Regions from separate parts of the Pseudoalteromonas sp. SG41-5 genome, predicted to be linked through region 3. Evidence: predicted binding sites of a transcription regulator. Region 3 holds the regulator's gene; each other region holds the start of a gene.
What was found. The regulator LexA, encoded in region 3, represses DNA repair genes until DNA is damaged. The targets are predictions, from matches to a motif close to TACTGTATNNNNATACAGTA.
Positions count from the first base shown of each region.

Region 1: the regulator LexA is predicted to act here: its motif matches at 2,764-2,783, upstream of ruvC (crossover junction endodeoxyribonuclease RuvC).
Region 2: the regulator LexA is predicted to act here: its motif matches at 4,202-4,221, upstream of uvrD (DNA helicase II).
Region 4: the regulator LexA is predicted to act here: its motif matches at 1,691-1,710, upstream of H5232_RS04385 (YebG family protein).

Region 1 covers NZ_JACJFH010000024.1:42,551-48,842, reverse strand. Annotated here, with positions in the region: gene ruvB (Holliday junction branch migration DNA helicase RuvB) at 557-1,564, opposite strand; gene ruvA (Holliday junction branch migration protein RuvA) at 1,572-2,189, opposite strand; gene ruvC (crossover junction endodeoxyribonuclease RuvC) at 2,191-2,715, opposite strand; gene H5232_RS08625 (ABC transporter permease) at 2,837-5,338, opposite strand; gene H5232_RS08620 (ABC transporter ATP-binding protein) at 5,328-6,041, opposite strand; gene H5232_RS08615 (arylesterase) at 6,042-6,292, shown strand, end outside.
Region 2 covers NZ_JACJFH010000007.1:72,128-78,419, reverse strand. Annotated here, with positions in the region: gene H5232_RS03590 (GNAT family N-acetyltransferase) at 1-1,994, opposite strand, end outside; gene uvrD (DNA helicase II) at 1,972-4,137, opposite strand; gene H5232_RS03580 (hypothetical protein) at 4,465-4,689, shown strand; gene H5232_RS03575 (YacL family protein) at 4,801-5,169, shown strand; gene H5232_RS03570 (dUTP diphosphatase) at 5,352-5,975, shown strand; gene yrfG (GMP/IMP nucleotidase) at 5,972-6,292, opposite strand, start outside.
Region 3 covers NZ_JACJFH010000029.1:22,200-28,491, forward strand. Annotated here, with positions in the region: gene coxB (cytochrome c oxidase subunit II) at 1-372, opposite strand, end outside; gene lexA (transcriptional repressor LexA) at 794-1,411, opposite strand; gene H5232_RS09695 (hypothetical protein) at 1,486-2,280, opposite strand; gene H5232_RS09700 (PaaI family thioesterase) at 2,402-2,845, shown strand; gene H5232_RS09705 (hypothetical protein) at 2,842-3,222, opposite strand; gene H5232_RS09710 (hypothetical protein) at 3,390-4,106, shown strand; gene H5232_RS09715 (endonuclease) at 4,219-4,872, shown strand; gene hmpA (NO-inducible flavohemoprotein) at 4,940-6,121, opposite strand; gene H5232_RS09725 (NnrS family protein) at 6,132-6,292, opposite strand, start outside.
Region 4 covers NZ_JACJFH010000010.1:13,612-19,903, reverse strand. Annotated here, with positions in the region: gene putP (sodium/proline symporter PutP) at 1-1,255, shown strand, start outside; gene H5232_RS04385 (YebG family protein) at 1,326-1,640, opposite strand; gene H5232_RS04380 (ComEA family DNA-binding protein) at 1,902-2,198, shown strand; gene H5232_RS04375 (DUF6170 family protein) at 2,215-2,517, opposite strand; gene dsbB (disulfide bond formation protein DsbB) at 2,517-3,029, opposite strand; gene nhaB (sodium/proton antiporter NhaB) at 3,194-4,777, opposite strand; gene fadR (fatty acid metabolism transcriptional regulator FadR) at 5,211-5,924, shown strand; gene H5232_RS04355 (peroxiredoxin C) at 6,195-6,292, shown strand, end outside.

The DNA of each region.
Region 1 (6,292 bases), on a different contig from region 3:
TAGATTAATATACGACCGTGAATTTTATGAACAAAAATAAAGCGCTCATAAAAATCTTGCTATTAGTTTTTTTTATCTGAAAATTAAATTTTTCTAGTTTGAACAAAAACCAACTATTGCGTATTATTCTCCCATACCGAGCTAGCGCAGCAATGAATACTTCATTCAGCCCAGTTCTTTGCAATATGATTCTGATTTTTCGTATTGCTACGCTTAAAGTCTTCTTGATAAAACTTGATGAATTTAAGCAGTGTTACTTAGATTACTTCCTTCAACTTGTTGTTTGCCCGCATTTTATGCGGGCTTTTTTTTGCCTGCAAATCACGCACAGCACTACCTCGCTATGGCGCATACAATATCGTTTACAAACTTAACAGTATGTGAATTGCATTAGCCCAAATAACTAAATAATCTAAACTTTAAGTAATATGCTAATCACGCGATTAACTTAAACACAGCAAAATAGACATTTGAATAGTGGCTAAAAGAACAGTATAGAAGATGTATGAGGTGGGTTTGCAGCCATACGCACGCATACAGCTACAATAAATGTACTTTATTCTTGTTTGGGTAATAAGCCAAAGTGATGATAGGCGTTATCAGACACAATACGCCCTCTTGGCGTACGTTGGATAAATCCTTGCTGGATGAGGTAAGGCTCGATCACATCTTCAATGGTTTCTTTTTCTTCACCGATGGCGGCGGCTAAGTTGTCTAACCCTACCGGCCCCCCCATAAACTTTTCAATGATCGCGAGTAAATATTTACGGTCCATATAATCAAAGCCGCTTTTATCGACATCAATCATATTAAGTGCCAGCTCTGCCACTTCGGCATTTACAGTACCGTCTGATTTAACTTGCGTGTAATCTCGTACCCGGCGTAATAATCGATTAGCGATACGTGGCGTACCACGAGAGCGTTTAGCAATTTCAATGGCACCTTCATCACACATGGCTAAATTTAAATAATGAGCAGAGCGCCCCACTATAGTCGATAAATCTGCCACCGAATAAAACTCTAAACGCTGCACAATACCAAAACGGTCTCTAAGTGGTGAAGTTAACGAGCCTGCGCGAGTGGTTGCGCCAATTAAGGTAAAAGCGGGTAAATCGAGCTTAATGGAACGAGCTGCGGGCCCTTCACCAATCATTAAATCGAGTTGATAATCTTCCATTGCAGGATAGAGTATTTCTTCAACTTGCGGGCTTAGCCTATGTATTTCATCAATAAAAAGTACATCGCCTTCTTCTAAATTGGTCAGTAGTGCGGCTAAATCACCGGCTTTTTCAAGCACTGGACCCGAGGTTGTTTTAATACTGACATTCAGCTCATTGGCAACAATGTTTGCTAGTGTGGTTTTACCCAAACCCGGCGGACCAAATATTAATAAATGATCAAGCGCTTCACCCCGACTCCGTGCAGCTTCTATAAATATTTCCATTTGCTGTTTAACATGGGGCTGACCAGTATAATCGGCTAATAGTTTTGGTCTAATCGCGCGATCGACTACATCTTCATTACTTTGTTCAGTCGCATCTATTAAACGATCCGCTTCAATCATGGTTTACTCACAACATTGATTTTAGAGATTCTTTGATCAGAACCTCTGTAGACATACCAGGCTTGGCCACTGATTTTACTGTTTTTTGTGCTTGCGCCAATTTATAACCTAATGACACTAACGCAGAGATTGCATCATCTGCCGCATTATTAGCAATAAGTGCGTCAGAGGCGGGCTCTATAACTGCATTATCACTAAATGGCGTGAATAAGTCATTACCCCAATCTTTTAATCGGTCTTTCATTTCAAGTACCAGGCGCTCTGCGGTTTTTTTACCTACACCTGGCAGTTTCACTAAACTGGTGGCATCTTCGTTATTCACACAGCTAACAAATTGCTTAGCCGACATCCCTGAAAGTATTGCTAATCCGAGCTTTGGCCCAACGCCATTGGCTTTTAATAGCTCTCTAAATAATGCTCGCTCTATTTTATTATTAAAGCCAAATAATAACTGGGCGTCTTCTCTTACTACAAAATGAGTATACACAATGGCATTTTCGCCAATGTTTGGTAAATCATAAAAACACGTCATCGGCATGTTAACTTCGTAACCAACACCGCTTACTTCAAGCAAAATTTCTGGCGGTTGTTTTTCTACTAAGATGCCATTTAAGCGACCTATCATGTTATTTCCTTAATCGTCCTCTAACGGTTTTACTGGCACTGCCCGCTAGTTTTATTAAATTTTGATCGGAATGAGCATGGCATATCGCAATGGCTAATGCATCTGCTGCATCCGCTTGCGGTGTGCCTGGTAATTTTAAAATATTTTTAACCATATGCTGCACTTGCGATTTATCGGCACCACCGTGCCCTACCACCGCTTGTTTAATTTGCCGCGCCGAGTATTCAAACACCGGTAACTCAGCCATTGCCGCACCAACAATTGCAGCCCCTCTGGCTTGGCCTAATTTAAGAGCTGAATCAGGATTATGCGCCATAAATACTTTTTCAATGGCAAAATGATCGGGAGAGAATTGTTCGATTAGTTGACTGATCCCCTGATAAATCATTTTTAATCGAATAGGAAACTCGTGGTCGGCCAGTTTTATACAACCGCTGCCTAAATAAGTAAATTTAGCACCTTGATGGGCAATCACCCCATAACCGGTTAATCGTGAGCCAGGATCAATCCCTAAAATAATAGCCAATACTTGCCCAATCAGTGTAAATAGTTAAGTACGCTAATAATGCCAGAGCACTGTATAAATTACCAGTGCATTATTGGCATAAAAAAGCCCGTAAAAACGGGCTTGTTTAATTGCTAACCTTTTAGGCTAAAGAGCGTAGTAACCCTTGGGTATTTTTACGCATGGTTCTAGCTATCATAAAGTAGCCTAGTGATGCCACAAACACACCCCCCACTAATGGCCCTATTAACCAAATGTGCGGGTGTAACTTACCTGCTAAATCAAACATCTCACGTTGCACTATAAATAAAGCCACATCACTAACCAGTGCAGCGACAAAACCAGCAGCGCTGCCCAGCAATAAAAACTCATATAAAGTGGCATTTTTTATTAGCCGCCCTTTGGCGCCTAAGGTACGCAATATGACAATTTCCTGCATCCGTTCACCAAGGCTTGCTTGCACTTGCGAAATTAAAACTAAGCCACCACACATCACCACTATCGCCAGTACAAATCCAATTGCCAGCGATACTTGCGAAATAGTAGAACGTATTTGTTTGACAAAGCTGTCAACGTCGATGGCGTTGATTGTCGGGTAGGCACGTAGTAGCTCACTAAAGTCGCGTTTTTGATCGGCTTCGATACGCACCGATGAAATATACGTCGCAGGAAAATCAGCCAGTACATCAGGACTTAATATAATAAAGAAATTAGGCTTTAAAGTAGCCCAATTAACTTTACGAACACTGGTGATTTTGGCATCAAATGACTGGGCGCCAATCAAAAATGTTAGCGTATCACCCAGTTTCACATCTAAACGCTCTAGCATAGATTCTTCGATCGATGCTTCAGCGGTGGCATTGTCGGCAAACCACTGCCCGTCTATGATCTCATTTTGCACAGGGACTTGCTCTAACCATGTAAGATTTAGTTCACGGCCAATACCTGCGCGTGCTTCTTCGTCTTTCTTCTCGTTGTCTTGCAATGAGACTTCGCGAGCAACTAATTCACCATTAACAGCGTTTACGCGACCACGAATAGTCGGATAGAACTCAGATACTTGAATATTTTTTTGCTCTAAAAAGCTTGTTACGTCTGGCAATTCAGTTTCGGTTATATTTACTAAAAAAGCATTCGGCGCGTCGCTTGGAAGTTGCGATTGCCAATCTGCGATCATATCGTTTTTCAGCACCACTAAAAATAACAATAGCTTTATTGCCAACGAAAAACTGATCAACTGTACCGCATTAGCATTGGCACGTTTTTGCAACGAAGCAATCGCTAATGACCAACTATTCCCCGGGCGCAATCCTAGTTTACGTCCGCTGCCAAAAATTAACCGAGATAATACAAACAGTATTGCAATCAAAATTAAAGTAGAGACAAACAAAATAGCGGTAATTTTAAGGTTATTACTAAACAACCACATTAATAAAAAGACTGTTAAGCCCGACATCGCTAAATGCACTTTACTTACTAGTAGCTTATCGCCTAAGTTACGGCGTAATACCCTAAGCGGTGGAATATCAAATAAATCTAATAACGGCTTGATTGAAAACATCACGGCACAGATAACGCCAGTACTAATCGCCACAAACCACGGTTTTATACCCGCTGCAGGAAGAGTATTGTTCATTGATTTAGCTAAATAACTAGTGGCTATCTCTTGTAAACCATAGCCAATGGCTAAGCCAAGTATGACCGACAAAGCACACACCAGTGATAAATGCAGTAAGTAAATTTTGCGAATTGTCGATCGGCTACCACCTAAGGTTTTCATCATCGCAACTGGGTCATATTGGCGTTCGCAATAACGCTTTGCAGACACGGCAATCGCCACCGCCGCTAAAATAATGCCCAATAACCCCGCTAATAATAAAAAGCTTTCAGCGCGGTTTAAGCTATTTGCAATCGGCGACTGTCTGTCTTTAACACCATACCATTGCTGGTTTTCTTTCATTTGTGGTTTTAGCCAGCTATAAAAGTCAGTAAGGTTACTCTCATCCCCTGCATACAACTGGCGGTAAAAAACACGGCTGCCCGGCTGGATCACTTCAGTTTTGTCTACATCTTGGTTATTTAACAACACACGACGACTACTTGAAAAAATATTAAATGGCGCATCTGGCTCTTCCACCAATACTTTTTCAATATTAAATTGCGCAGCGCCTAGCTCAACCGTATCACCTACTTTTACATTTAGTGCATAAAATACCGATTCACTAAACCACACATTACCAACAGTTGGCCCTTGCGTGGCCACTTCAACCTCTCCGGTTAAACTGCTTTTAACTTTTAGTTCGCCCTTAAGTGGATAATGCTCCGACACCGCCTTTACTGAGCTTAATTGCATTTCGTCATTAGCAAACAACATAGTATCAAAGTAAGTGAGCTGTGCGGTTTGTAAGTTGTATTCGCTTGCTGTTGTTAAATATTCACCCGGTAATTCATGGTTGCTTGCCAGTACGCGATCAGCGGCAATAAAGGCACTGCTTTTTTGTGCGATGCTTTGCCCTATGCGATCAGTCACCATAGAAAGCGTTAAAACCGTCAATACCGCCAACGCTATGGCCGCACAAATCACCGTGAGTTCACCACGGCGAAATTCACGGCTAAATAATTTTAATGCTAATTTAACCCACATTCGCCACAGCCTCATTGGTATTTTTAACTAATTGACCCGCTTCAATTTGTAACACATGCTGACACTTTGCTGCTAACGCCTCATCATGTGTGACTAAAATCAACGTCGTGCCATGAAGCTGATTAAGCTCGAATAACAGTGACTCAATTAACTTACCATTTTTGCTATCAAGATTTGCTGATGGCTCATCGGCGAATAAAATCTTTGGTGTGCCAATAAATGCGCGAGCAATCGCTACACGCTGCTGCTCACCACCAGACAATTGCGACGGATAATGCTCAATACGATGACTTAAACCTACTTTTTCCAGAAGATCGAGTGCTTGTTGCTTGGCATTTTTTTCACCAGCAAGCTCTGCCGGTAACATCACATTCTCAAGTGCTGTTAAACTCTGTACCAACATAAATGATTGAAATACAAAACCGACTTTTGCAGCTCTTAATGCCGCACGCGCTTCTTCATCAAGTTCATGCAGCGGCTCACCATCTAAATAAATTGATCCCTGAGTCGATTGGTCAAGCCCTGCGAGCAAACTTAATAAAGTTGATTTACCTGAACCTGAGGTACCAACTACAGCAACTGAGTCTCCAGACTTGACATTAAAGGTGATGTCACTGAGGATGGGCAAATCCCCTTCAAGGGTATTAACCGTTTTAGAAAGACCTTTAACCTGAATGATATTTAATTGAGATAGCGCTGACATATGATGTATTCAATCCTACGTTTTATTTTCGTTTTACTATTAGTAATCAAACCACTTAGTGCGGCAGCTGACAACACAATTTTAATTTTAGGTGATAGTTTAAGCGCCGCCTACGGCTTAAAACAAGAGCAAGGCTGGGTTAAACTGTTACAAGATAAGTACGACAACGAGCAAGCGCCGATCCAACTTATCAATGCCAGTATCAGTGGCGAAACCACCGGTGGCGCACTGCGTCGTTTAGACGCCCTACT
Region 2 (6,292 bases), on a different contig from region 3:
TGTGCCTTTTGTGATGACCAGTTTTGTAATATTAGTCTAATAAAAAGACATTTGGTATTTTCATCGCAATTAGATAAGCTGCTTGGTGTGCACCAAAGTGTCCGCCACAATAAAGGTTTGATGGTAAAAATTTGGTAATCTGTTGTTAGTAATGCAGCTAGACGTGTATCTTGGATGTTATCAGCGTTATGTTGAGCACAGTCACGCAGTACTTGTTCGACTAATTGTTGATCTAACTGATTGAAATGATCAAGTAGTTGCAATGCAAAGTCTGATTGAAAATCAGTTTTCAGATTTTTAATTAGCGAGCTGCGATCAGTTAAACTTTTAGCCACAAGAGCTGCATGTTCTGCAGTCGCTTTATCTTGGATAAAGCCTAGTTTAACTAAACTAAACCCCGCCATTTGCCAAAACTTGAGTAGGCTCGCATTAGCGCCAAAGCTGGCTCCAAACCAGTCACAGCTCGATGCTAGTTGCTGTTCACAATGAGCAATAAGTTGTGAGCCAATACATTTACTATGCTGTGATGGAGCTACAGCAATGCGCACAACACGAGCACACAACCTTGTTAGTACGTCAGCATTAGCACTTAACTGTGCTAATGTTTGCGCCATCAAATGCCCCTGTGGGCGACGTTGACCACTAACAACCTGTTGACTCAAGTCTGCGGTTAAACCGCCTTCAATCGCAATTAGGCATACTGCAATAATAACGCCTTGTTGCTGACATACAAAGATGCGTTGCTCTGTCGCGTCGAGTAAGTGGCGCAAGTCATTTACGCTAGTTTGATAATGCGCTAATGCTAATAGCCCAATGACTTGACGCAGTAGTGCTTCATTTTCAGCAAGGTGTTGGGGAGTCAGTTCAGAATAGAGCAGAGCGCTGGTGTCTAGCGTAATATCTTGATAATCGGCGTCAAGTGCTAACAAATTACAAATATGCTGTTCTAGCGGATCATTCGCTGCGAAGCGAATTGGTTGCTCTAGAGTAACACTATGCATATTTTTATAATGTTGCTCTAGGTAACGTTTGAATTTTAAAGTATACCCGCGGCCATTCCCTTCATAACCTACCATAGTGCTGGCAAATATAATGCGGGGATAATGCGTGAGCATTTTAATTAATAATGGTACTGGGATCGCAGCAGCTTCATCAACCAACAATACATCACAGTCAGGTAGTTCATTTAGTAATTGATCGGGTGCGATATAATGCAAGTTGGCGAGTTGTTTATCCCGAGTTTGATAGCTTAATCCTCGTGCTGCGGCAAAGTGTTTAAAACAGCTGTGTAGGGCGTTAAACTGCTGTGCACAAATGAGTATTTTTTTATCGTTAAGTGTTGCAGCAGCAAGCCCTAAAGCCGCCGATTTTCCACGGCCACGATCTGCGCTGATCAATAAAGGGCGATTGGCTCTACCGTTGGCAGTTCTAATGATTTGCTCGATGCAAAATTGCTGTTCAGTTAGGTTTATTTTACCTGCTAGCTGGCTTGTTTCTGGTAACGTTTGCCAGCCTGATTGTTGGCTCAGGTGCAGATACAAATTACTCTGGAGTAAGCGTGCCAAGCGTTGGTTAAAATAACTCTGCTGTTGTTGTTGAGCAAATGATTGAAAGGCGGTCAGTGCTGGGTCACACCAATAGTGTAAATCATCAAGTTCTGGCAACAATACAATAAATAAACCGCCAGCCTGAACAGTGCCACTAAGAGCGGCAAATTTGTCTGGCACTAAGCCACTAAAACCGTCATAAATAACATGCTGAAATTCTTGGCCAAGAATTTGATGAGTATGTTCAGGCCAGCTACTGTCAGTGAGTTCGCCACTAGTTGATAATACCTTAACAAGCGGATGGCAAAGTTGCTTGAGTAACTCATTAGCCTGTTGATAACACCAGTTTTGTTCGCCAGTAATGAGTAGCAATTGCCTATGTTTAGCATAGGCAATTTGCGGTAGGATATTACTTATTAACGAGTTAAATGGCTTGTAGTCGTGCATAAACAGTTACTAACCACTTACTACCAAAGTCATCAAAATTCACTTGTACGCGAGATTGAGCGCCACTGCCTTCGTAATTAATAACCGTTCCCATACCAAATTTTGCATGTAATACGTGTTGTCCTAAGCTAAAGCCACTTTCTTCAAATACGGCATGACTAACTGATGAGCTAAATCGTCCTGCTGCGGGTGGTCGCGATACTTGAGTTTTAATACGAATTTCTTCAATACAATCTTCAGGCATTTCACGTAAAAAGCGTGATGGACTGTGGTACTTTTCTTGACCATAAAGACGGCGGCTCTCGGCATGGCTAATATAGAGTTTTTCCATGGCGCGAGTCATGCCGACATAACAAAGACGACGCTCTTCTTCTAACCGACCTGATTCTTCATTACTTTGTTGAGATGGGAACATGCCTTCTTCAACACCAACCATAAATACGAGTGGAAACTCTAAGCCTTTCGCTGAGTGCAACGTCATCATTTGCACTGCATCTTCATGTTCTTCAGCTTGACCATCACCGGATTCCAGTGAGGTATAAGCCAAGAATCCTTGCAGTGGTGAGCTAAACTCTTCATCTTCCGGGAGTTCGTATTGGCCACAGGCGCTGATCAGCTCTTCTAAGTTTTCTACCCGGGCGCGGCCCTTTTCGCCTTTTTCTGCTTGATACATCGCCATTAAACCAGATGTTTGAATAGCGTATTTCGCTTGCTCTTCTAAAGTGAGGTCACCAATTTTATCTTCAATATGTTCTACCAGTTCAACAAACTTAGTAACAACCGTCGCCGCACGTCCTGATAAATGTTGTTGTTCTACGATGGCTTTGGCGGCGTACCATAATGGCAATGATTCGCTACGCGCACAATCGCGAATATGGCTTAAGGTTTTATCGCCAATGCCACGAGCAGGAGTGTTAATCACTCGCTCAAATGCAGCATCATCCTGACGATTACCTACGAGCCGTAAATATGCCAGCGCATCTTTAATTTCCTGACGTTCAAAGAAGCGCATACCGCCGTAAATGCGGTACTTCAAGCCTTCTTGTAACATGGCTTCTTCAAGTACCCGCGATTGCGCGTTACTACGATATAAAATCGCCGCATCTTGTAGGGCATTACCAGCGTTTAACCAGCTGCGTAATTTGCTGCTTACAAAGCGCGCTTCGTCTAATTCGTTAAAAGCGGCATAAACAGAAATAGGTTCACCATCATTGCCATCAGTCCAGAGGCTTTTACCCATTCGGTCTGAGTTATTTTGAATAAGTGCATTAGACGCTTTTAGAATCGTGGCAGTAGAGCGATAGTTTTGTTCAAGGCGAATAGTTTCGGCTTTAAAATCGGTCAAAAAGCGCTTAATGTTTTCAATTTTAGCACCACGCCAACCGTAAATACTTTGGTCATCATCACCTACGATCATGATGCTGTTGGTATCGCCGGCTAATAATTTAAGCCATGCATATTGAATGGTGTTGGTATCTTGAAACTCGTCTACTAGCATATGGGCAAAACGTTGCTGGTAGTGACGTAGTAAGGTTGGATTATTTTTTAGTACTTCAAAACTACGTAATAAGATTTCGGCAAAATCAACTAATCCTGCTCGATCACATGCTTCTTGATAAGCGGTGTAAACTTTAAGCATCATTTGTTCGTTGATGTCGTAAGCTTGGATATCTTTGGGGCGCAGACCTTCATCTTTCTTGGCGCTGATATACCAGCCAAACTGTTTTGCAGGCCATTTTTTGTCATCAATATTCATGGCTTTTAATAAGCGTTTGATCATTCTAAGTTGATCATCAGAGTCTAAAATTTGAAACGCTTCTGGTAAGTTTGCTTCGCGATGGTGGGCGCGCAAAATACGGTGTGATAAGCCATGGAAAGTACCAATCCACATACCACCTACTGGTGCTTGAAGGGCTTGTTCAACGCGCGTGCGCATTTCTTTAGCTGCTTTATTGGTAAAGGTTACTGCAAAAATACTATAAGCGGAGGCTTGCTCAACCTGCATTAACCATGCGATACGATGAACGAGTACTCGAGTTTTCCCAGAGCCTGCGCCAGCAAGCACCAGCATATTTTGGAGTGGGGCTGCAACTGCATCCCGTTGTTTATCATTTAAACCGTCGAGTAATTCTGAAACGTCCATCATCACGCCTTTTCAATCAATATTAAAAGCAGTATAACAGGTGTTTTTGTTAGGCTAAATAAAATACTGTTTTTATAACCAGTTAATTTAATACATAGTCTAAAGGCTTTAAAAACTTAATGATTCATTTATAGTCATTTTTTAGCTAAGCTAGATCAATGGTGTGAAGTGATATCGCCAATTTGACTTATATTTAGTAAAAATCACGATTTTAGCTAGTTCTTCGTATTACCGTTGATTTTAACATATTGATTTTTAATAACTAAATAATTGGCATGAAGAATGTAAGTAGATAAGAATAAAATTAAATTAATAATTGAGGTTAACATGGCAGAGCAAGGTTCAGGCGGTAATGTTATCGCAGCGATTTGTAATATATTTTTCCCAGGTTTAGGGCAGTTAGTTCAAGGCCGGATCATGGCGGCAATTGGTTTCTTCCTAGCGTGGGTTATTAGTGGCGCGCTTATTTATGTTGCGATTGGTTTTATATTACTGCCGATCGTCTATATTTGGGCAATCATTGATGCCGCGCGGTTTAGATCTTATCGGTAGCTGTATCACTTCAAAGAATAGCGCTTTTTAGCGCTATTTTTGTCACTGGCTTTATTTATTCAGCACTGACTAGGGTATAATCCCGATCATTAGTTGTATTTAGGTAAAGTTATGGAATACCAATTTATACGCGATCCAATAAGTGGCCTGCGGATTAAAATTAGCAGTGAACATGCGGTTATTGGCCGTTGGTTAAATGAAGAGATCGGCAAAGACAAAATTGCTATGGTACAAGCTTTAATAGCCTCAGTATCAAGTAGTTTTGAGCCGTTAACGCTACAGGGCCAAGAAATTGATTTGATCTTAAATAAAGATGAAGCCATTTTTGAAGCCCATGCCTTGCACCAAGACTCTGAAGATTTATTTGCTTATCAAGATGATGAGCTTATGCTCGAGGAAAATGGTTTAAGTAGTGGCTGTGGTTTTGAAGATTTTGTTGATCTGATTAATTCATGGCAAGAATTTACTACAGGTAGGTAGCCGTCAGTTTTCAGTTAGCAAAATATCCTCGGGTGCCGCGTAATGAAATGCCCTTAGCTATATTGGCAATATTTGTGTTAGCGACCTCTGCGTATTAACCACAATCAGCACGTAGAATCGATTTCATCGAAGAGTATTTATCTGTATTATTAACTACAATTAAAATAGTAACTGGAAGAGATATGTCTGCCAATTTAAATAAACTAGTGGTGATGCTAGAAATGCAAAATGCCATGAACACCAAAGTTCATGATCAATGGTTTAGCCAAGGCTTTGAATGGTATCGCGCTATTTGGGTTGAATGCGCTGAAATGCTTGATCATTACGGTTGGAAATGGTGGAAAAAGCAAACTCCAGATACCGAGCAAGTTATTTTAGAATTGGTTGATATTTTTCACTTCGGTTTATCGTTACGAATTGATGGTGAGACCAGTTATTTAGAGCTTGCTAAGCAGTTGGAACAACAGTTAAGTGCACCGCAACAAGCTGATGATTTCAAACAAACGTTAGAAATTCTCGCCGCGTCAGCCGTCGCTGAGAAAACCTTTAATGCCGCAGCCTTCGCTGGATGTATGGCGCAAATAGGTATGGATATTGATGATTTATATCGAGGCTATGTAGGTAAAAATACGCTTAATTTTTTCCGCCAAGATCATGGTTATAAAGATGGTAGCTACATTAAAGAATGGCATGGCAAAGAAGATAACGAGCATTTAGTTGAGGTCGTTAAAAGCCTGAATACGGAACATGCTGATTTTGCAAAGCTTGTATATCAAGGCTTAGAGGCTCGCTACCCTAAAAATTAAGGCAGCATGTCACGAAAATCAGTGACGCTCAAATAGTCACTGATTTCATTGTGCGGTTGTTTACTATCTGGGTTTGCAACCGCCAATAAATGGCCAATACCATATTCTTTTGCGGCGTTTAGTACCGCTAAACTGTCGTCAACGAACAGCGTACGCTGCTTATCAAAACCTAAATCGAGTTGTACTTGCTGCCATAAGCTTTGCTGCTCTTTACTCACACCATATTGATGAGTCGACACCACACCATCTAAATAGTTATCAATATTGGTTTTTTCAAACTTGAGCATGACACTTTCCGGGTGTGCGTTGGTAAGTAA
Region 3 (6,292 bases):
ACCAGTAATTTTAATGGTGAGATCAGCTTTACTAGCATCTTCCATTGCAATCAAAGTTTTTGTCGCAGGAATTGCCATACCAATTAAAATCACAAACGGGATTGCCGTCCAAAGGATTTCAACTTTAGTACTTTCATGAAATTGGGCTGGTTTTGCCCCTTTAGATTTACGGTGGTGGATCAGTGCCCAAAACATCACGGCGAACACGATGACCCCAATCACACAACATATAATAAATATTGTCATGTGCAGCTGATAAACATCATTACTTATATCTGTTACGCCCTTACGCATATTAAACTGGCTATTAGCCAATACTTGCTGCGGTAGAACAAACAATATAAGCCACAAGGTAGAGCTCAATTTACCCATGTGACGGCTCCTTTAAATGCTATTGCAAAACGCAAAGCGAAAAGGCGGCACAGCTTTATTCGCGCCAATTCGTTATTTTTTATTGTTACTGAATATTAACGCAACCCTAAATTATGCTATTGAGCAAAATTGTTAGACTTTTAAAGTAGCTGTTAACACAGTGTATTAACCAATTAGTTAAAAAATGAACAATTAGCAAGTTTTAAGAGCAATTAAATTCTTTTTTGGTGCATAAATAACAGCTAAAAATCAGCGCGTTATTTTGTAATTAGGGATAATATTAGAGGGCTAAAAGTAGCTGGTAAGTAGATTTGATAGGGCTTAGGACGCTATAGCTAAGTATAAAATCTAGCCATTATAGCGGTAAAAAATTAAATGCACCAAACTTCACCAATTTGGTGCAAAATATAGATCAAAAAATTTACATCCAATCAGCGTTGCGGATCACCCCAACAGCCAACCCTTCAATATTGAAAGATTCATGTTCAAGATCCACTTCAATCGGTGAAAATTCATCATTTTCAGCATGTAAAAAAACTTTTTTACCTGCTTTTTCAAGGCGTTTTACTGTTACATCGTCATCAACACGGGCAACCACCACCTGGCCATTTTCAGCAACTTGAGTGCTGTGTACAGCCAATAAATCGCCATCCATAATACCAATGTCTTTCATACTCATGCCTTGCACACGCAGTAAAAAATCAGCAGCCGGTTTAAACAAGAGTGGATCTATTTTGCAATGACTTTCAACATGCTGCTCTGCCAAAATAGGCTCACCAGCGGCAACTCTGCCTATTAGAGGTAAACCAAGTTGTTCCGGCTCATCCTCTTCAACTAACTGAATACCTCGACTGGCACCGGGCTTCATTTTAATAACGCCCTTTTTCGCTAATGCCTTTAAATGTTCTTCCGCTGCATTAGCACTTTTAAAACCTAACGTTTGCGCAATCTCAGCACGGGTTGGCGGCATACCGGTATCTTTAATAAAAACTTTAATAAGTTCGAGAATTTGAGCTTGGCGATTCGTTAATGGGCGCATACAACTGGTTTTCCATACAGTACATTTAACTGTGAGTATATACAGTTATCTGAAAATCGCAAATATAAATTGGCTTAAAATCGCGCCGTTAATAACAAGCTCATACTATTTAAACCACTTCCAGAATCAAGCGCAGATCCAAGACCAAACTTTAATGCTACATGTTGATTAAACCAATATTGCGTTTGCAGTTCATAGTTGTCTTTTAGATTTTTCTGATTACGAATATTAGCAACGACTCCCACTGACCATGCTTGATTTACATAATAAACCGCCTGCCCCTGCACATAACGATAACGCCCTGCCAATTGCTTTAGCTCTAAATCCCAACCTTGATTGCTAACTATATTTGTCCAACGAACATAAGGAGCATAAGTCCATTCAACCGCGACTCTTTCATTATCTTTGCCAAACCACATATCATGGCGCTCTAAGCGACTGTAATATATATTGAACCCTAGTTGTAACTGCTCATTCATTTGCTTACCAACAGCGGCACTCACTAAATAATCAGTATTTTGCCAATAGCTATTATCCTCACAGAGGCGCTGCGCGCTGGCACTAATAACTAATCCTGCGGGACCATAGATGGCAGCATCGGCATTTAAATAGCTAAAATCATCATTAGCAAACCCACCAATAGCATAATTATTGACTTGATTTAAATACGCTTTTAGCTCGTATGGACCAGTCAACGATTCAAGATCTTGCGCAAAATATCGATACCGTGCGCCTAAAAAAGATTCATCTAAACCAGCTAAATCGGTAAAACCAATATCGAGTTGATGTTGGGTACTAGCAACAGCCTGCGGCTGAGCAACAAGGCTCATTAATAATATTGCACCACATCCAAATACCTTTACTTTCATCCTTAAGATCCATTAACAGTTAGATAATATAGGTACATTTTATCTATTTTTATGATCTTAACTGTAGGAAAATGTTTAAAAGTGTAGACTGATTTAGTAAATAACTTAGTGAGGTAGACAGATGAGTATTTGGTATCAACCGATCACCCTAGCACAATGTAAGCAACTTGATGACGGCATAAGTGGTCAAGGCACATTGATGAAAACCATGGGCATTGAAATAAGTGAAATAGGCGATGATTATTTAGTAGCAACGATGCCCGCGATCCCAGCTCATCATAACCCTATGGGTATGGTGCATGGCGGCGCAAATGTTGTACTTGCAGAAACGGTGGCGAGTTATGCTGCAAACTTTGCTGTTGATTTTACAAAGTTTTATTGTGTTGGCCAGGAGATCAATGCCAATCATCTAAAAGCATCACGTAATGGTATATTAACCGCGATAGCAGCACCACTACACTTAGGCAAGCGTACATCCGTATGGGAAATAAAAATCACCAATAGTCGTGGAGAACTGTGCTGCGTATCAAGAATGACCGCAGCAATTGTAGAGCGAAAAGGCTAACTTGAAAGTGGATAAATTGTAATTTCAATACCTGCGCCAATAGCAGAAATACGCAATAAAGTATCGGCACTGAGCGCTTGATTAAAGCATTTTGGCGAAGTGCCTGATTCAAAGCCAATATCAAAGGTGCGCTTTGAGCATGATAACCACTGCTTTAATGCATTGCGTGAGCAAGATTCAATTAACTCACATAAGTGGTTAATCGCTTTATCTGGTGAGATAACGTCTTCATTAGACTCAATACGTGCTAGTTGACGGTACTCATCTTTATCGTAATGCAAAACCACAGCACTTTTTTTTAAGTCTGCAACTAACAAACTAATATCTTGCTTTGATTCAAGCTCTAGATCTACATTTAAAAATTGAATTTCCGACATTGTTTCATTTTTACCCTGCGTTAATAACAACGCAAACTTTAACCTAATTTTGCGTATATACCAAATCTAGAGTAGCTAGTTTTATTTTGTTGATGCGACAATTTGCCACATTGGCAAACTCAATATAATTTATAGAATACCGCACTAATAACAAACAGGTAGTCACTATGGATAAACGCATTTTTAAACATGCGCGTAAGTTTCACAAATGGTTAGGTTACTTATTAGCGCTACAAATTTTTGCATGGTTACTCGGTGGTTTAATTATGAGTGCTATACCGCTTGAAAAAGTTCACGGTAAACATTTAGCTGCGCGGCAATTAAATAACCCATTCAAACAAGCTGATTATCTAGCCTCAGTTGATAATATCGTTGCAAAAATTACTCAACCAAGACAAATTAGTTATAGTCACTTTTTAACAATCCCTACCATTATTGTGAGCAACAGTAACGGTGAGTACAGCTTTAACGGAGTTACTGGCCGTCCTTTGGTAGCACCGAGTAAAGCGCAAATTATTGCCAATGCCCAAGCTCATCTATTAATCAATGCGCAAGTAACAGACGTGATCAAACTAGCTAAAGGTACTAGCGAAGTTGGCTTTAAAGAAAATATTTGGCAAGTAAATTTTGACGATACGTTTAACACCACACTATATTTATCCGCTGATAGCGGCCAAGTTATTACTGTTCGCAGCACAATTTGGCGAATTTTCGATTTTTTCTGGATGTTACACATAATGGACTATGAGCAACGTGAAGATTTTAATAACCCATTATTAATAAGTTTTGCAGCCAGTAGCGTATTGTTTTGTTTAACTGGCTTTATTTTATTACTACAGAATATCCGTTTTAGAAAACGTACTTCCCGTCGCCCAAGTAGCTAACCTTACCTTAGAGATGAGTTAAAATTCCCACTACATCACACAGTTAAGCGATTTACTTTTTGAATAATCGCTCTAAACTAGCGCTTCCTGTAGTTCACTAAAGTGATTGGATATGCCGCATTTAATTATTGCGCTGGTATTGTGTTGTGTGAGTTTTAACCTTTATGCAGAACAATTCACCAGTTTTTACAGCGCAAAAAAACACCTCATCAAAACCCTTCCTGATAACGCCACCAGCCTCTATTGTGGCTGTAATATTAAACGCCAAGGTAAAAAACTGGTGCCCGACCCAAATGCATGTGGTTATGTGCCTCGCAATGCGGTTACTCGTTCAGGCAAACCAAATGCGCGCGCAACTCGGATTGAGTGGGAACATATTGTGTCTGCATGGGAATTTGGTCACCAGCTACAATGCTGGCAAGATGGCGGCCGAAAAAATTGCATTAAAGTCAGTGCGCAATTTCGGAAAATGGAAGCTGATATAAATAATCTCGCTCCGGCAATTGGTGAAATAAACGCAGACCGATCTAATTACAGCTTTGGCATGATTGCAGGTAATGCAAGCCAATATGGTCGCTGCCAGGTAAAGGTAGATTTTAAACAGCGTGTGGTAGAGCCGCCCTTTTATGCACGAAAACGCATTGCCGATGCTTATTTTTATATGCAAAAAACCTATGGTTTAAAAATTTCCGACAAGCAACAAAAATTATTTACCGCATGGCAAAACCAAGCTTTAGCAGCGAAAAATAGCAATGCTGTACTTTAAGTAGCCAAAACCATAAAAAAGGCGCATTTCGCGCCTTTTCACTTAAAACCTACATTTAGTTTCGTCATTAAATATCTTGATGTGGGCCAAACACCTCGTAGTGAATACGCTCAGCAGCGACTCCTAATACGAGTAATTGCTGTTTAATTGCAGCCATAAACCCCGTAGGGCCACAGATGTAGAAGTCACCTTCTTCAAGCGGAAGCTGTTCAGCAACAGCACTGACATTCATCAATCCAGTAAACTCAGCTCCCTCGCCACCTTGATTAAACCAAGTGTAGTAATTTAATCGAGTATGCGCCGCGGCTTGCTCCGCCAAAAACTGACTAAATGAATGCTGCAGGATATTTTCACAGGCGTGTAAATAGGTGACCGCTTGATTCGATGTATCACATAATAATGTTTGTAACATTGCCAGCATCGGTGTTTGACCAACGCCCGCAGAAATTAATACCACAGGTTTTTTATTTGCGCGTAAAAAGAAGTCTCCAGCCGGTGGATAAAGCTCCACAACGCTGCCCACATCAAGTGAGTGCAAATAATTAGATACAATCCCCGCTGCTGGCAATAACTCTTTTTTCACGCTAATACGGTAATTTTCACCATTACTTTGCTGAGAAATAGAGTATTGGCGTATCTCACTATACTGTGTATAAGCTGGTTTTACTTTGATACCTAAATACTGCCCTGGTTTATGAGTCATTACCGCTTTACCATCGACTGGCACTAAAGTAAAACTGGTTACTAACTCTGATTCAGGCTGTTTTTTAGCAATAACAAATGCTCTAGTACCCGACCAGCCACCGTGGTTATTTTTACTGTGCTCGTATAGCGCCGCTTCTTCGGTAATACAAATATCAGCAAGTAGTGCGTAAGCCTCACGCCATGCATATTCAACTTCAGCTGTAAATTGCTCAGGGAGCAATTCTTTTAAAGTGCCAATCAGGTGTCCGCCAACTATTGGATAATGCTCAGGTAAAATATGCATGCTGGTATGCTTATGATTAATGCGTGCCAGCGCCTCTTTTAATACGGCTAAATTATCAATATTTTGAGCATACGCAGCCAAGGCATTAAATAATGCAAATTGCTGACGGCCACTACGTTGATTGGCCATATTAAAAATATCCTGCAGCTCAGGGTTATGACTAAACAGCCGGTTATAAAAATGCTCCGTGACAACGGTGCCCGCCTGCGCCAATAAAGGCGCTGTGCTTTTTACTATTTCAATGGTTTTATCAGATAACATACAACTTCCTTTAACCACGACGCCCATCAACACGACGCCGCGTTAAAATAGGAATACAGTGGAATAAGAACAATAAAAATGCCACGATCCACAGTACAGCACTCAGCTGCCATGCGATGTGTGGCCCAATAACAACAGGTAATAACGAACGAATAATTGCTGCAATAAACA
Region 4 (6,292 bases), on a different contig from region 3:
TTTAGTCGCGCCAAGGCTACGTGTCTATACTGAAAAAGCGAATGACTCGATTACCATCCCAGATTACTTTGCTAATCGTTTTGCTGATAATAAAAATATATTACGAGTCATCTCGGCAATCGTGATCATCGTTTTCTTTACACTTTATACTTCTTCAGGCGTTGTCGCTGGCGGTAAATTATTCGAAAACTCATTTCAGATGAGTTACGAAACAGGGCTTTATGTGACAACCGGAGTCGTCGTACTCTATACATTGTTTGGTGGTTTCTTAGCTGTTAGTTTGACTGACTTTGTGCAAGGTTGCATTATGTTTGTCTCGCTACTTGCTGTACCTATTGTTACTTATACGATGCTAGACCAGCCAGTGTTAGACACACTTGCTAATGCCAGCTATGACTTGCTGTTAAGCGCTCCGAAAGAGAGCGAAGTCCACTCGCTTAATATGTTAGATTGGTTTGCTGGTGGTTCAACTATCGCTATTATTTCTGCAATGGCATGGGGCTTAGGTTATTTTGGTCAACCGCATATCATAGTACGTTTTATGTCAGTACGGTCAGTGAAAGATATGCCAACTATGCGTCGTATTGGTATGTCGTGGATGACTTTATCAGCGATTGGTGCAGTGTTAACTGGACTATTTGGTGCCGCTTACATGATCGAAAATCAAATGCTGATTGACGATAAAGAAACTATATTCTTAGTATTATCTGAATTGGTTTTCCATCCACTTATTGCCGGCTTTTTACTTGCTGCTATTTTAGCTGCGATTATGAGTACTATTTCATCTCAGTTATTGGTTTGTTCAAGCTCTTTGACTGAAGACTTCTATAAAATTTATTTAAACCGTGATGCATCACAAACCGAGCTGGTTTTAGTTGGGCGAATTAGTGTACTACTCGTTGCATTATTTGCTATTTATTTGGCTTATGATCGCGATAGTTCTATTTTAGATTTAGTAAGTAATGCATGGGCTGGTTTTGGGGCTGCGTTTGGCCCGTTAGTATTACTTAGCTTGTATTGGAAGCGAATGAATCTACAAGGTGCGATCAGTGGCATGGTTGTGGGTGCAGGGACAGTGTTGATCTGGATATACGCGCCAATCACTATAAATGGTGAGAGCCTCAGCAGTATCATTTATGAAATTATACCGGGCTTTATACTTGCAACAATTGCAATCATTACAGTGAGCTTATCAACAGCGCCACCAAATAAAGAGATCACCGAATTATTTGATGAAGTTGAACGAGGGCTATAACGGGTAGTAATTTTTATAACTAAAAAAGGGCAATTAATTGCCCTTTTTTAGTTAGTTAACTTGTAATTTTTTAGCTTGCTTCTTTATCTGCGCTGGCTTTAATCGACGCTACATTTTCTTTTTTTACTTTCGCCGTAGGTGTTTTCTGTATTGCCTCTTTGCCGCCTTTAAGTACATTCATAAAGTCGTCTTTACTTTTAGCAATCTCAAGTGCGAGCGATTCGATTTGTTGTTCGCTTAGTGGCACATCAACTTTCTCAAGCATAACCTCAAGCGACTCTGCTATATCAAGCATTTTGTCATACGCGTCAGCTTCTTTTTTAGTAGTAAACGTCATACGCTCGACTCCGTTTCTCTCTACAACATATTTAACAACAACAGCCATGATTTCTCCTGCCAATTTGCTTGGTGAATAACAAGTTCACCTTGATTGATTACTGTTTTTATGTACAGTAATTGTTTATTGGTCTTTTTGCAAGTGAACATTTTTATTTTTTACTACTAGGATTTGACAAAGAGGTACAACTTTACTTTATTTAAATAGTCGCACTTTTTTAGTATGACTTTATTTGGAGGTAGTCCAAAAGTGAAGGCATTAAAATCAACTATTAATTGAGTCCACGTATGGATATCATGGAGGAGAAACATGAAGTTTTTAACTTTAATAGTGGTAGTGCTTGGCTTAGCTATTTCATTGCCTAGTAGCGCAGCTGTAACTAAAACAGAGACTGCTGAAAGTATGAAGAAAGTTCAGTTAGTCAATGTGAATCAAGCAACAGTCGAACAGCTTACTCAGCTGCCGGGTATTGGTAAATCAAAAGCGCAAGCGATAATTGATTTCCGTACCAAGCAAGGCAAGTTTAAGTCTGTTGCAGATTTAGCGCAGGTGAAAGGTATTGGCGAAAAATTAGTCGCTAAATTGGATGGCAAAGTTACATTCTAAAAATCAGCAGGGCGAATTATTCGCCCTGCTCAAATTGCTTAATAGCGTGCCTTAAATAGCGTTTAGAGAATTGAATTTCGACTGGAGTGGTTAACAACGGGTAGCTTAACCCGGCCAGAAGTAAAGCTGGAAGTAACAACCAACCTTCAACATACGCTAATGATAGAAATACTGGGATCAATAAAACCAGCTTTATAATACGCAAACTGATTTTTTGCATTGGAGTTAACATACTCACTGCAATCGCAATTATTTGCTGACGTTGACGTATTTTAAACGATTTTAATTGCGTTACTTGACTTGAAAATAATGCCATCATCACAGCGACTTTTTAATTATTAAACGACTTGCTACAACGGCCATTAGTATCAGAGTAAATGCGGCAAAAATGATCTCCATCCACGCCGGCATACTTAGCCCTGCAAATTGCCAATCGATGTTGCCACAGTCACCTGTTGCAGCAAAAAAATGTGGCATCCATTCGTGCAATGGTAATGGGAAATTAGGTTCGAATTCACAGCTAAACGCAAAAGGATCGGTGGTAGTTTGCATATCGATATGTTCGCGTGCAATTAAATAACCCCAAATACTGGCAACTGCCCATGCAGAAAATGCTGTTAGACGGCATATTACATTCGTGGGTTTAATTGCACCGAGTAACCCTGCGGCTAATAACCCCAGCATGGCAGTACGTTGGTAAATACACATAATGCATGGCTCTAAGCCCATTTGATATTGAAAAAACAATGCGATTACTTCAAAAATAAAAGCACTAAAAGCGAGCAGTAACCAAGCACTGCGCTGTTGGGCTAAATTTGCTAACCAAGTCATAAAATATCCAATCTATAATTTGTAGATGAATTATGACTTAGTCATTAAACTAGGCGCAAGGATAAATATGATTTGTAACAATAAAAAAGCTGCCGAAGCAGCTTTGTTTTTTACTCTTTAACCTAAATATGGGTTAAGGGATTTACTGTCCAGAGTTTGGATATTTAATGCCCTGAACTTCCTATACTTTGTAAGCTTGCGCTGTGGTGTTCAATCCAACCCCATTGATAGAGTAAATCAGTTACCTCACTAAGCCCTAGATATGTAGAGCTTAAACCAACAACCGTAAGTACAATGGTATAGGGAAGTGCCATATAAACCATACGCCCGTAAGATAAACGTAATACGGGAGCAAGTGTTGATGTTAGTAAGAATAAAAATGCAGCTTGTCCATTCGGTGTGGCTACACTTGGTAAGTTAGTACCAGTATTAATTGCTACTGCTAATAAATCAAATTGGTCGCGACTAATTTGTCCTGCTTTTAAAGCCGCCGCTACTTCGTTGATGTAAACAGTGCCAACAAACACATTATCACTGACCATCGAGAGTAGGCCATTAGCGACAAAAAACATAACTAACTGTAATTGCCCTTCAAATGTCAGTACCCAAGTTATTACAGGAGTAAATAAGTGTTGATCAATAATTACTGCAACGATTGAGAAAAATACACATAACAGTGCAGTAAACGGCAATGCTTCTTCAAACGCTTTTCCTAGTTGGTGTTCTTCGATTATACCAGCGGACGCAGTTGCAAAAATAATGACGGATAAGCCAATTAAGCCAACCGTGGCAAGGTGTAAAGCTAATGCAATGATCAACCATACAGCAATAAATGACTGAAACATCAGATTAACTTTATCGCGTTTAGTGCGTTTGTTATCGAGCTCTTTTGCGTGATCAGCAAGTATTTGATGAATCGGTTCTGGTAACTTTGCGCCATAACCGAAGGTTTTTGTTTTTTCGAGTAATATTGTAGTAACAATACCAGCGATGAATACAGGCATAGTAACAGGCAACATACGCAAGAAAAACTCCCCAAATTGCCAGCTTGCTCGTTCTGCAATAATAAGATTTTGTGGTTCACCCACCATAGTACAGACTCCACCAAGCGCGGTACCAATCGAAGCATGCATTAATAAGTTACGTAAAAAAGCTCGAAATTCTTCAAGTTCCTGACGATTAACTGGGCGTACTTGGTTATCATCGTTAATGTCATGTTCACTAGTGGAGTCTTTCCCTGAGGCGACTTTATGGTAAATACTGTAAAAGCCCATAGCGACAGCTATGACCACCGCCATTACTGTAAGTGCGTCTAAAAAAGCAGAAAGAAATGCTGCAGAAATAGTAAATGCTAAGGAAAGTACAGTTTTGCTGCGAACTGATACCACCAAGCGGGTGAAAATATAGAGTAATAAATCTTTCATAAAGTAGATACCTGCGACCATAAAGATCAACAGTAAGATTACATCTACATTTTGAACAATTTCATGCTCTACTTGCCCGGCAGTTGTCATGCCTATAAACAGTGCTTCAATTGCAAGTAAACCACCTGGTTGCAGTGGATAACATTTCAGCGCCATCGCGAGAGTAAAAATAAACTCTAAAACTAATGCCCAACCAGCCATATAGGGATTGATATGAAATAACACAGGGTTAATAGCTAAAAAAGCAATAATTGTGTATTTATACCACTGTGGGGCAGAGCCTAAAAAATTCTTAAAAATTGCATTGAAAACACTCTGTTGCATAGGTGTTCCTTATTATTGTACATTTAAGTATAACTGTTGTTGGTTAAGTTAATTCAGTCTAGCCGTGGTGTAAACAAAAAAGCTATAAACAACATCACGTACCTTTTATCCATTTAATATGCCGCGCTATATTAAGTGTAGCTGAAATAGCGAAATGGGTATTTTTATTCAGTCCGTATAGTGTGCATAATGACGTTAAATGTCTATTACTCTTTGTGGTCAATCCCTTCAATTTAGTATAAAAGAAAGCGACACTGAAAGAGTGATAAATTAGCCTGTATCCATTTTAAAAACGTGGCGAGAGTAGAGGCTTAAGCCTGTCGTCGTGGGTGAATTAATGAAGTGACTTTACTTGTTAGTTTGGCTTCATCTGGTACAATCAGTCAGTTAATCGTTTAAAGTAATGTTATGTGGTAACTCAAGTGGGAATTGAATGAGAATTTTTAAAGCGAAAAGCCCAGCAGGGTTTGCCGAAGAGTACATTGTTGAGTCAATTTGGAATGGTGATTTTCCACCAGGTTCTATTCTTCCCGCTGAGCGAGAGTTATCAGAATTAATCGGTGTTACTCGTACAACCTTACGTGAAGTACTGCAGCGTTTAGCGCGTGATGGTTGGTTAACAATCCAACACGGTAAACCGACTCGAGTAAATAACTTTTGGGAAACCTCAGGACTTAATATTTTAGAGACCTTAGCGCGTCTTGATGAAGATAAAATGCCCGAGTTAACCGACCAGTTACTTTCTGCGCGTACTAATATTAGCGCTATCTATACTCGCGCTGCCATTAAACTAGCACCTGATCGCGTGATAGAAATTCTTTCAAAAAGTGATGAACTTGAAGATAGTGCACAAGCTTTCGCTGATTATGATTATAAAGTACATCATGAGTTGGCTGTTGCAGGTAATAACCGTATTTATGTACTTATTCTTAATGGTTTTAAGGGTTTTTACTCTAAAATTGGCTGTCATTACTTTTCAGATCCAGGCACGCGTCAGTTAGCGCGTCAATTCTATAAAGATTTAACCATACTTGCTGAGAAACGCGAACATGACGGCGCAATTTCAATGATGCGGAAATATGGTCATCAAACAGGTGAGATCTGGCAAAAAATCCGTGGTGATATGCCGGAAAATATCATGGATTAACTCTGCATTTACTGTGTAGTTATATCTATAAGGAGCCTGCATATGCAGGTTTTTTTTCGCTGTTATTAATGACAAACAGCGAGTGATACACCGCGTTCGTATTTTTCGATGAGTGACATCGGAAAATACGATTGTTATTTTAAGTCTTTAGTCTCTAAAATATTCTGATAATTATGCATGCTAGCCCTTGGTATTTATTTTTTAGATCCCATATTAAAGGCAAGCATTGCGTAAGCAATTAAAAGCAAACTCAAATATTTGGAGAATAAAATGGGTGTATTAGTAGGCCGCCAGGCACCAGACTTTACCGCTGCAGCAGTACTAGGTAACGGCGAGATCGTAGATAGCTACAATCTTCACGAAACAAT